2 regions of the Geobacillus sp. WSUCF1 genome follow, and region 1 is predicted to be linked to the other one. Evidence: predicted binding sites of a transcription regulator. Region 1 holds the regulator's gene; the other holds the start of a gene.
What was found. The regulator LexA, encoded in region 1, represses DNA repair genes until DNA is damaged. The targets are predictions, from matches to a motif close to CGAACATATGTTCG.

Region 1 (5,696 bases):
ACCGCATTTACGCCGATGTATTCGGGGCGGAAGCGGGGCTTGTGCGCCCGCAAATCATCTCCGGCACGCACGCGATTGCCATCGCTTTGTTCGGCGTGTTGCGCCCGGGCGATGAACTGCTTTACATCACCGGCGCTCCGTACGATACGCTTGAGGAAATCGTCGGCGTCCGCGGCCGCGGCGTCGGCTCGCTGAAAGAGTTTGGCATCCGCTACCGAAGCGTGCCGCTTACGGCGGACGGGGCCGTTGATTTTCCGGCGGTGCGCGGGGCGATGAACGAGCGGACGAAAATGATCGGCATTCAACGTTCGCGCGGCTATGCGACACGCCCGTCGTTTACGGTCGACGAAATCGCGGAGATGATCGCTTTTGTCAAAGCGATTAAGCCCGACGTCGTCGTGTTTGTCGACAACTGCTACGGCGAGTTTGTGGAGGAGAAAGAGCCGTGTCATGTCGGCGCCGATTTGATGGCCGGCTCCCTCATTAAAAACCCGGGCGGGGGCTTGGCGAAAACAGGCGGCTATATCGTTGGGAGGCAAAAATACGTCGAAGCGTGCGCTTACCGGATGACCTCGCCGGGCATCGGAGCGGAAGTCGGTCCGTCACTGTATGCGTTGCCGGAGATGTACCAAGGGTTTTTCCTCGCCCCTCACATTGTCGGCCAGGCGCTCAAAGGAGCGGTGTTTACGGCGGCGATGCTCGAGCGCATCGGGCTTTCGACATCGCCGTCGTGGAAGGAGAAGCGCACGGACCTTGTGCAATCGGTCCGCTTTGACGATCCAGAACAAATGGTTGCTTTTTGTCAAGCCATCCAAGCCGCTTCTCCCGTCAACGCCCATTTTACCCCGCACCCAAGCGAGATGCCGGGCTATGAAGACAAAGTCATCATGGCGGCCGGCACGTTCGTGCAGGGCGCGAGCATCGAGCTAACGGCAGACGGGCCGCTGCGGCCGCCATATGTCGCCTACGTGCAAGGCGGGCTGACGTATTCACACGTCAAAATCGCCATTTGTTCAGCCGTCCACCGTTTGCTTGAACAGCAGTTGATTTGTTTGTGAGAAAATGTAACGCTTCATTGACTCGTTTCTTGACATTATGGTAAAATGAAGGTATCAAAAGCGAGGAGGAATTGGCATGAGCAGCCATATTCGTCGTTCCATGCCATTGTTTCCGATTGGGATCGTGATGCAGCTGACGGATCTATCGGCCCGCCAAATCCGCTATTACGAAGAGCACGGCCTCGTCACGCCAGCGCGCACGGAAGGCAACCGGCGGCTGTTTTCGCTCAATGACATTGACCGCTTGCTGGAAATTAAAGATTTGATCGACCAAGGCGTCAACTTGGCGGGCATTAAGCAAATTTTTGCCGCGCGGGAGGAAGGACGCCACCAGCAGGCGGAGAAAGTCGAAAAAGTAGGAAAACCGAAGCTGTCGGACGAAGAACTGCGCGAAATTTTGCGGAATGAATTGCTGCAGGCCGGGCGGTTCCAGCGCGCATCGCTTCGCCAAGGAGATCTCGCTCGCTTCTTTCATTAATGACGGAACATGATTTCCGAGCCGGGGAGGAGTTTGGACATGGCAAAATATACGCGTGACGACATTCTACACATCGTCAAAGAGGAAAATGTCAAGTACATCCGCCTGCAATTCACCGATATTTTGGGCACGATCAAAAACGTCGAAATTCCGATCAGCCAGCTGGAGAAAGCGCTTAACAACAAAATTATGTTTGACGGGTCGTCGATCGAAGGATTTGTCCGCATTGAAGAGTCGGATATGTATTTGTATCCGGACTTGGATACGTTCGTCATTTTCCCGTGGACCGCAGAAAAAGGGAAAGTCGCCCGCTTTATCTGCGACATTTACAACCCGGACGGCACGCCGTTTGAAGGCTGCCCACGCTACAACTTGAAGCGGATGCTGAAAGAGATGGAGGCGCTTGGCTTCAACGCCTTTAACTTAGGAGCTGAGCCTGAATTCTTCCTTTTCAAGCTTGACGAAAAAGGACACCCGACGATGGAGCTGAACGATCGCGGCGGCTATTTCGATTTGGCGCCGACCGATCTTGGGGAAAACTGCCGGCGCGACATTGTGCTCGAGCTTGAGGAAATGGGGTTTGAAATCGAAGCGTCCCATCATGAAGTCGCCCCGGGCCAGCATGAGATCGATTTTAAATACGCCCATGCGATTAAAGCGTGCGACGACATTCAAACGTTTAAGCTCGTCGTCAAAACGATCGCCCGCAAACATGGATTGCATGCGACCTTTATGCCGAAGCCGATTTTTGGGATTAACGGTTCAGGAATGCATTGCAACCTGTCGCTGTTCCGCAACGGTGAAAACGCCTTTTTCGATCCGAACGGCGACTTGCAGTTGAGCGATACGGCACGGCAGTTTATCGCCGGTGTGCTGAAGCATGCGCCGAACTTTACGGCGGTGACGAACCCGACCGTCAACTCGTACAAGCGGCTTGTTCCAGGCTATGAAGCGCCGTGCTACGTCGCTTGGTCGGCGCGCAACCGCAGCCCGCTCATCCGCATTCCAGCTTCGCGCGGCATGAGCACGCGCATTGAGGTGCGCAGCGTTGACCCGTCGGCCAACCCATACTTGGCCATGGCGGTGCTTTTAGCCGCTGGGCTTGACGGCATTCGCAACAAGCTCACTCCTCCGGCGCCAGTGGATCGAAACATTTACGTCATGACGAAAGAAGAACGGCTCGAAGAAGGCATTGTCGATTTGCCGGCAACGCTCTATGAAGCGTTGGAAAACTTGAAGTCCGATGAAGTGATGATTCACGCGCTCGGCAAACATTTATTCGAGCATTTCGTCGAAGCGAAAGAAATCGAGTGGGATATGTATCGGACAACGGTTCATCAATGGGAATTGGACCAATATATGGAACTCTACTGATTCATAAAAAAGCTGCCCCGTTTTTTTCAGGGCAGCTTTTTTATGGGCGCAGGCCGGCACGAGTCAGTCGAACAGGCGATAGACGCCGATCACTTTGCCGAGAATCGTGCAGTCGCGGACGATGATCGGCTCAAGATGGGCGTTTTCCGGCTGCAGGCGGATGTGGTCTTTTTCCTTGAAAAACCGCTTCACCGTCGCCTCGTTGTCTTCCGTCATGGCGACGACGATGTCGCCGTTGTTGGCCGATGACTGCTGGCGGACGATGACGTAGTCGCCGTCGAGAATGCCGGCTTCGATCATGCTGTCGCCCATCACTTCAAGCATAAACAGCTGCTCCTCGCCGGCGGCGAGCCGCTTCGGCAGCGGAAAGTAGCCTTCGATGTTTTCCACCGCTGTAATCGGTTGACCGGCCGTCACCTTGCCGATGATCGGCACCGAGATGATCTCCTCTTTTTCTCTCTCCTTGGCCATATCGTTGTCCAAAATTTCAATGGCGCGCGGCTTTGTCGGGTCGCGGCGGATGTACCCTTTGCTTTCTAGGCGCGCGAGATGCCCGTGGACCGTCGAACTTGACGCCAGTCCAACCGCTTCCCCAATTTCCCGCACCGACGGAGGATAGCCTTTTGTTTTTACTTCCTGTTTAATAAACTCTAAAATTTGCTGTTGTCGTTTTGACAGTTTCGTCATGGTTTCACACCTCTCGCCACATCATTTGCCTTCATTATACCATGCGGAAGACGAAAAAACAAACATAAGTTCGAGTTTTTTATTGACACAAACAAATGTTCTTGACTATAATGAAGGAAAGCGAACAAACATTCTAGAAAGGGTGGGGAGAATGGGGAGAACGTTGCTGCACTATGTTTTGTTTTCATTTTTGTTTGCGCTCGTGTTGGCAGGGTTCGTTTACGCCAGCAGCCCGGTCGATAAAAAAGAATACGTGACGATCACGGTCGCTCCCGGCGATACGCTTTGGGGGCTGGCAAAACAGTACGAACAGGAACACCATATGCCGCCTGATGAGTTCATCCGCTGGGTCGTCGATGTCAACCATTTGCCGAGCCCGCGTCTTGCCGCCGGTGAACAAATTGTCATTCCTGTGTTAAAATCAAAGCAGGGCGGCTCGGTGGCCGTCAATCAGTGATGGAAAGAAGGGATTGGCCATGAGGGCGGTCATTTACTGCCGAGTCAGCACGGACAAAGCTGAACAGGAAACGTCGCTCGCGAGGCAACGAGATGAGCTCGAGCGACTGGCGGCCGAGTGTGGATTTGAAGTCGCTAAAGTGATCGCCGAGCAGGCGAGCGGTTATGAAGCCGACCGCGACGGCGTGTTGGAGCTGCTTTCGCTTTGCGAGGAAGGCGAGGTCGATGTGCTGCTCATTCAAGATGAAACGCGGCTTGGGCGCGGCCATGCGCGCATGGCGGTGCTGCATTGCTTGAAAAAGCAAGGGGTGAAAATATACAGCGCCAGCCACCGCGGGGAGATGCCGCTGTCGGAGGCCGATGAGATGGTGTTATCCATCATCGCGATTGTCGAGGAGTACCAAAGAAAAATACATAACGCCAAAATTAAGCGTGGCATGCAGCGAGCCATCGCCAGCGGCTACCGACCGGAGCGGAACCTAAGGCGCCGGGGCGAAAACGCCGGGCGCGATCGAATTGATCTGCCGGTTGAGGAGATCGTCCGCTTGCGCGAGCGCGGACTGACGTTTGCCGATATCGCCGCGACGATGCGAAGCTTCGGTTACGAGGCGTCCAAGGCGACCGTCCATCGGCGTTACCAGGAATATATGGACGAGCAACAAAGGCGGCGTTGATCGTGTACTGCGCCTGACCCTAAAGCGGCGAGCGGGCAAAGGAAGCCAAGATGCCATCGTTGCCATCTTCCCGGTTGATCAGATAAGATAAAACAGAGTGAGAATATGGCAGATAGGAGAAGATGATCAATGCTTGCCAAACATAAATTAGCCCGCATCAATGAACTGGCGAAAAAAGCGAAAACGGCCGGCTTGTCGGCCGAAGAGGCCTTCGAGCAAGCGAAGCTGCGCCGTGAGTACATTCAAGCGTTCCGCAAGGCGATGACCGATATGCTCCATACAGTGACCGTCATTGACCCGAACGGCAACGACGTGACGCCGAAAAAATTAAAGGAAAGCCAGCGGCGGCGCTTCCATTAAACGGTCGAAAGAGGGGTGGCTCGGAAAATAACGTTGTACAAGCCGATCGATTTTCTATATGATAGTAAATGACACCATGTTGATGAAAGGGAGGAAGACGATGGCGCATTCAATCGAGGAGTTGGCGATTACGACGATTCGAACGCTGTCGATTGACGCGATCGAAAAAGCGAAATCCGGGCACCCGGGCATGCCGATGGGCGCGGCGCCGATGGCGTACACGCTTTGGACGAAATTTATGAATCATAACCCGGCGAATCCAAACTGGTTCAACCGCGACCGGTTTGTCTTGTCAGCCGGGCACGGGTCGATGTTATTGTACAGCTTGCTTCATTTAAGCGGCTACGACGTATCGATGGATGATTTGAAACAATTCCGTCAATGGGGAAGCAAAACGCCGGGCCATCCGGAATACGGCCATACGCCGGGCGTGGAAGCGACGACGGGACCGCTTGGCCAAGGGATCGCGATGGCGGTCGGCATGGCGATGGCGGAGCGGCATTTGGCCGCTACATACAACCGCGACGGGTTTGAGATTATCAATCATTATACGTACGCCATTTGCGGCGATGGCGATTTGATGGAAGGAGTGGCGAGCGAAGCGGCGTC
Region 2 (5,696 bases), on a different contig from region 1:
AGCCAATACATACCCAAAAAGGCGAATACCCTCGTGATCGTCTGGCTGAGGGCGTATGCCACCATGGAGGGGAACAAAGCGTGCAGCCACACGATGCCGCTGAATTCGGTGCCGAAGGCGTTGCGCGGCAAGCCGTTGATCACTTGCGGAATGACGGCATCGATTGGGCCAAATAGTTGGCCGCTGCGAACGAGCACGCGATACCAGGCGATGTTCGAATCCATATTGTCGTGCACGCGAATATGGGCGTGTTCGCTTAACATGTACAGCGGAGAAAGGTAGAGAGCCAATACGATGAACGCGATGGCGACCGCTTTTCGTTCTCTTTGTTCCATCTCGCGCGCCCTCCTTTCCCATACGGGAAGATTGCACAACATGATCCATTATAAACCGCTGCGATTAAAAGAGAATAAAAAAATCGTAAAGAAGTAGTGAAGAAGAAAAACAAAAAGGCTTATCACCACAACACGTACTTGACAAGCAAGGCGTTTTTGGATCCGCTATATAGCTCAAACATGGATGGACTGATTTTTCTTTATGCGCGTGAGTAAGACATAATTGGAAACCGTCCAGGACAACTTTAGGGTGAACAGCCATAAAAAAAGAAAGTGTCCCAACGCCCAATGGTGCACCGTTTATGACCACCATCATATACGCGTGAAACACCTTCACAAAATGATCGATCATCTTTTCTTGAAAGGGCGACGATCTTTTCGGTCCAACCTGCATGAAACCCGTCAGGCAAACAGCCCCATCACGCGCCTAAAGCCGCGCCGTTTTCGTTTCGCTTCTTTCGGCGGTTCATGCGGGGATGGGGGCCGGGTGTTCAACTGCTGTTCAAGACGGGCGACCGTTTGCTCCAGCACGGCGAGGCGGGCGGCGATTTCCTCCATTTCTTGACGGTGATGCAACAGTTGAATGGAGACGACATCATCCGCTTTTTGTTCCAATTGTTGCTCGAGTTCATCCAAACGCGAGGAGACGCGGTCCATTTCCGGTTCGATATATTCTTGGAACAGAGCGTGAATGGGAACGTTTGGCGGCGTTGTGGAAGAACGGCTAGAGGCCGGCGGTGCTTCGGGTGTTGCTTCTGGCGGCGCTTCCATGGCGGCGCCTTGTTCAAATTTGACACGTTCGAGCAAGGCGACCGTTTTTTCATCAAACAAGTAGTGGCCGGCCTCGTTTCTCCGCAACGGAATGTCGTATTTGCGCACCCAGCGCTGGATCGTTTTCGGCGATACACCAAGGCGAGCAGCGACGTCGGACGTTTTCAATTCCATCGTTTCACTCCTCCTTGTTTCGTCTTGTTTATCCTTTTTCCTCTGCATCTTTGAAAATCCTTCCCAGCCGACAAAACTAGTGTTGATTCGGCAAAGAAAGTGGAAAACAGCGAAGATTCGCCATTGGCGAAAAAAGATGGCTGTGGGCATGGGAATTGGTCATGCCATTTGGTAGAATAGAAGATAAAGAATGATGAACGACGCAAGGGGTGAAGCGGATGGCAACATGGTGGCTGGAATGGCTTGAGGGCGTCGCGTCGGTTTGGCGGCAGCCGCTTCTTTATTATGGCGCCGCGCTCGCTTTGGCCGTCGGTTGGCGGCGGGTGAAGCGGGAGCGCCGCGATTTTCATGTGCGCGTCTACAGCCTATGGCAAGAGTGGCGCGGGCTTTGGACAAAAGGATGGACGGTTGGGCTGGTGTTGTCGGCGGCGGCCGTCGGCATCGGGATCGCGGTGCCGCAGGAAGCGGTTTGGGCGGTGACGGTGCTGACGGTGCTCTTGAGTTTGACGATGGAAGCGCGGTTGTTGTCAGCGGCGTATACGGCAGGCGGCGCACTTCTCGCGTTCGGCTTGGCGGAGCGAAGCGGCGCGTTGTCCCGCTGGCTTCCCGATGGCATGACGGCGGCGCCGGCTTTGGCGGTGTGGCTTGCGTTGCTTTTGTTTTCGGAAGGATGGCTCATCATTCGCACGCGAAACGAGGCGGCCTCGCCGCAGCTTGCGAAAAGCAAGCGAGGGATGACGGTCGGCTTGCAATGGACGCAGCGTCTTTGGTTTGTGCCGGTTGTGCTGCCCGTATCAGGCGGCGCGCTGCCTCCGGCTTCCTGGTGGCCGCTCGTTTCGCCGGGAGACGGCTATTCATTTTGGCTCGTGCCGTTTCTTCTCGGCTTTTCCCAGCGCCGCCAGCACATGCTGCCGGCGGAAGCGGCGCGCGCGGAGGGGCGGCTTGTTGTTCGGCTGGCGTTCGTTGTCGCCCTATTGGCTGCTTCCGGCCTATGGTATCCACCGTTGGCGGTGGCGGCGGGGGCTATGGCCATCATCGGCCGTGAATGGATCGCGTTTTCCGGGCATCGCGCCGACCGCGCCCGTCCGCCCCGCTTTGCCCGCCATCCGCACGGCTTAGTGATTGTCGGCGTGCTTCCTGGCTCGAAAGCGGAAAAAATGGGGCTTTCGATCGGAGAAGTCATCATCAAAACAAACGGCGCCCCGGTGCGGACCGAAACCGAGTTTTACGAGGCGCTCCAACGCAACCGCGCGTTCTGCAAGTTGGATGTCGTCGGACATAACGGCGAAGTCCGTTTCGTCCAAGGGGCGCTCTATGAGGATGAGCATCATGAACTCGGGCTGCTGTTCGTCCGTGATCGGAACGCATCAGCGTCTGAAGCTGTTTCGTAAAGGAGAATGGATCATGTGGTTTTTGGCGGCACTCATCATTCCGTGCTTATTGGTGCTGTTGTTTGCGCGGGTGACGTACAATCGGTACATTGCTGTGCTGTTGACGACGGCGCTGCTTGTCGCTTCCTACTTGAAAGGCTATACGGATGAGCTGCATGAAATCGTCGCTGACATTGCATCGACGATCGCCGGCTTTCTTTGGGCCGGCCGCATGCTCGACCATCTGAAGCAAAAATGAAGCGGCGTTGTCGGTTCAACCGTCTGTTTTTGGAAAAAGGCATCGTCGGCTGAACCTCGGATTGTCGAAACGGAACGGAGCGAAGACGCGGACCTTGGGCATGAATGGGTCCGCTTTTTCGCGTTAGGGGAATGGAAAATGCTGTGCAGAATGGTGCGAATATGAGTTCGCATTTTTGATGCATGGATCATCACGATGTGATACAATGGGGAAAGATGGTACGAAGGAGGAGGCGAAACGGTGGAGGGCCGTTTTCAATTAGTGTCGCCATACGAACCGCAAGGCGATCAGCCGCAGGCGATCGCCAAGCTTGTGGACGGCTTGCAGCGGGGTGTGAAACATCAAACGCTGCTTGGGGCGACGGGGACGGGCAAAACGTTTACGATCTCGAACGTGATCGCCCAAGTCAACAAACCGACGCTTGTCATCGCCCACAACAAAACGCTCGCCGGTCAATTGTACAGCGAGCTGAAAGAGTTTTTCCCGCACAACGCCGTCGAATATTTTGTCAGCTATTACGATTACTATCAGCCGGAAGCGTATGTGCCGCAGACGGATACGTACATTGAAAAAGACGCGAAAATCAACGATGAAATCGACAAATTGCGGCACTCGGCGACATCAGCCTTGTTTGAGCGCCGGGACGTGATTATCGTTGCGAGCGTGTCGTGCATTTACGGTTTAGGGTCGCCGGAAGAATACCGGGAGCTCGTCGTTTCATTGCGCGTCGGGATGGAAATCGAGCGCAACGCGTTGCTGCGGCGGCTCGTTGACATCCAATACGACCGCAATGACATCGATTTTCGCCGCGGCACGTTCCGCGTCCGCGGCGATGTCGTCGAAATTTTCCCCGCGTCGCGCGATGAACATTGCATTCGCGTCGAATTTTTCGGCGATGAAATCGACCGCATCCGCGAGGTGGACGCCTTGACCGGCGAGGTGCTCGGCGAGCGGGAGCACGTCGCCATTTTTCCGGCGTCGCACTTCGTGACGCGCGAGGAGAAAATGCGGCTCGCCATTCAAAACATCGAACAAGAGCTCGAGGAGCGGCTCGCCGAACTGCGTGCGCAAGGGAAGCTTTTGGAGGCGCAGCGGCTCGAGCAGCGGACGCGCTATGATCTTGAAATGATGCGCGAGATGGGCTTTTGTTCCGGCATCGAAAACTACTCGCGCCATTTGGCGCTGCGGCCGCCGGGCTCGACGCCGTACACCTTGCTTGACTATTTTCCGGACGATTTTTTGATCATCGTTGATGAGTCGCACGTCACCTTGCCGCAGTTGCGCGGCATGTACAACGGCGACCGGGCGCGCAAGCAAGTGCTCGTCGACCACGGCTTCCGCCTGCCGTCGGCGCTTGACAACCGGCCGCTCACGTTTGAAGAGTTCGAGCAAAAAATCAATCAAATTATTTACGTCTCGGCGACGCCAGGGCCGTACGAGCTTGAACACAGCCCGGGCGTTGTCGAACAAATCATCCGCCCGACCGGGCTTCTCGACCCAACGATCGACGTCCGCCCGACGAAAGGGCAAATCGACGATTTGATCGGCGAAATTCATGAGCGCGTCGAGCGGAACGAGCGGACGTTGGTGACGACGCTGACGAAAAAGATGGCGGAGGATTTGACCGATTATTTGAAAGAAGCGGGGATCAAGGTGGCGTATTTGCATTCGGAAATTAAGACGCTCGAGCGCATTGAAATCATCCGCGATTTGCGGCTCGGCAAATACGATGTACTGGTCGGCATCAACTTGCTTCGCGAAGGGCTCGACATCCCAGAAGTGTCGCTTGTCGCCATTTTGGACGCCGACAAAGAAGGGTTTTTGCGCTCGGAGCGCTCGCTCATCCAGACGATCGGCCGGGCGGCGCGCAACGCGAACGGCCATGTGATCATGTACGCCGATACAGTGACGAAATCGATGGAAATCGCCATTCAAGAGACGAAGCGGCGCCGCGCGATTCAAGAAGAGTACAACCGAAAGCACGGCATCGTGCCGCGCACGGTGAAAAAGGAGATTCGCGACGTCATCCGCGCGACGTATGCGGCGGAAGAGACGGAGATGTACGAGGCAAAGCCGGCGGCAGCGATGACGAAACAAGAGCGGGAAGAGCTGATTCGAAAGCTCGAAGCGGAAATGAAAGAGGCGGCCAAAGCGCTCGACTTCGAGCGGGCCGCCCAGCTGCGCGATATCATTTTCGAATTGAAAGCGGAAGGGTGATGGCCGGGTGAACGGAATGGATAAAATTATCGTCAAAGGGGCGCGCGCCCACAACTTGAAAAACATTGACGTCGAAATCCCGCGCGGCAAGCTCGTCGTCTTGACCGGGCTGTCCGGGTCGGGGAAGTCGTCGCTGGCGTTTGATACGATTTACGCGGAAGGCCAGCGGCGCTACGTCGAATCGCTGTCGGCGTATGCCCGCCAGTTTTTAGGGCAGATGGAAAAACCGGACGTCGATGCGATTGAAGGCTTGTCGCCGGCCATTTCGATCGATCAAAAAACGACGAGCCGCAACCCGCGCTCAACCGTCGGCACGGTGACGGAAATTTACGACTACTTGCGGCTTCTATTCGCCCGCATCGGCCGCCCCATTTGCCCGACGCACGGCATTGAAATCCAATCGCAGACGATCGAGCAAATGGTCGACCGGCTGCTCGCTTACCCGGAGCGGACGAAAATGCAAATTTTGGCGCCGATCGTCTCGGGAAAAAAAGGGACGCACGCCAAGACATTGGAGGATATTCGCAAACAAGGGTATGTGCGCGTCCGCATTGACGGCGAGATGCGCGA

Region 2: a site for LexA is predicted at 3,066-3,079, ahead of uvrB (excinuclease ABC subunit UvrB). Genes of this name have one in related genera too.

The regions. Positions count from the first base shown of each region.
Region 1 covers NZ_ATCO01000132.1:16,753-22,448, forward strand. The annotation lists gene I656_RS03890 (methionine gamma-lyase family protein) at 1-1,058, shown strand, start outside; gene I656_RS03885 (MerR family transcriptional regulator) at 1,135-1,536, shown strand; gene glnA (type I glutamate--ammonia ligase) at 1,576-2,910, shown strand; gene lexA (transcriptional repressor LexA) at 2,974-3,597, opposite strand; gene yneA (cell division suppressor protein YneA) at 3,749-4,054, shown strand; gene I656_RS03870 (recombinase family protein) at 4,074-4,727, shown strand; gene I656_RS03865 (DUF896 domain-containing protein) at 4,857-5,087, shown strand; gene tkt (transketolase) at 5,188-5,696, shown strand, end outside.
Region 2 covers NZ_ATCO01000030.1:7,982-13,677, reverse strand. The annotation lists gene I656_RS12020 (DUF6044 family protein) at 1-335, opposite strand, end outside; gene I656_RS0114875 (MerR family transcriptional regulator) at 738-1,280, opposite strand; gene I656_RS12025 (PDZ domain-containing protein) at 1,499-2,671, shown strand; gene I656_RS12030 (CsbA family protein) at 2,685-2,909, shown strand; gene uvrB (excinuclease ABC subunit UvrB) at 3,150-5,126, shown strand; partial or broken gene uvrA (excinuclease ABC subunit UvrA) at 5,143-5,696, shown strand, end outside.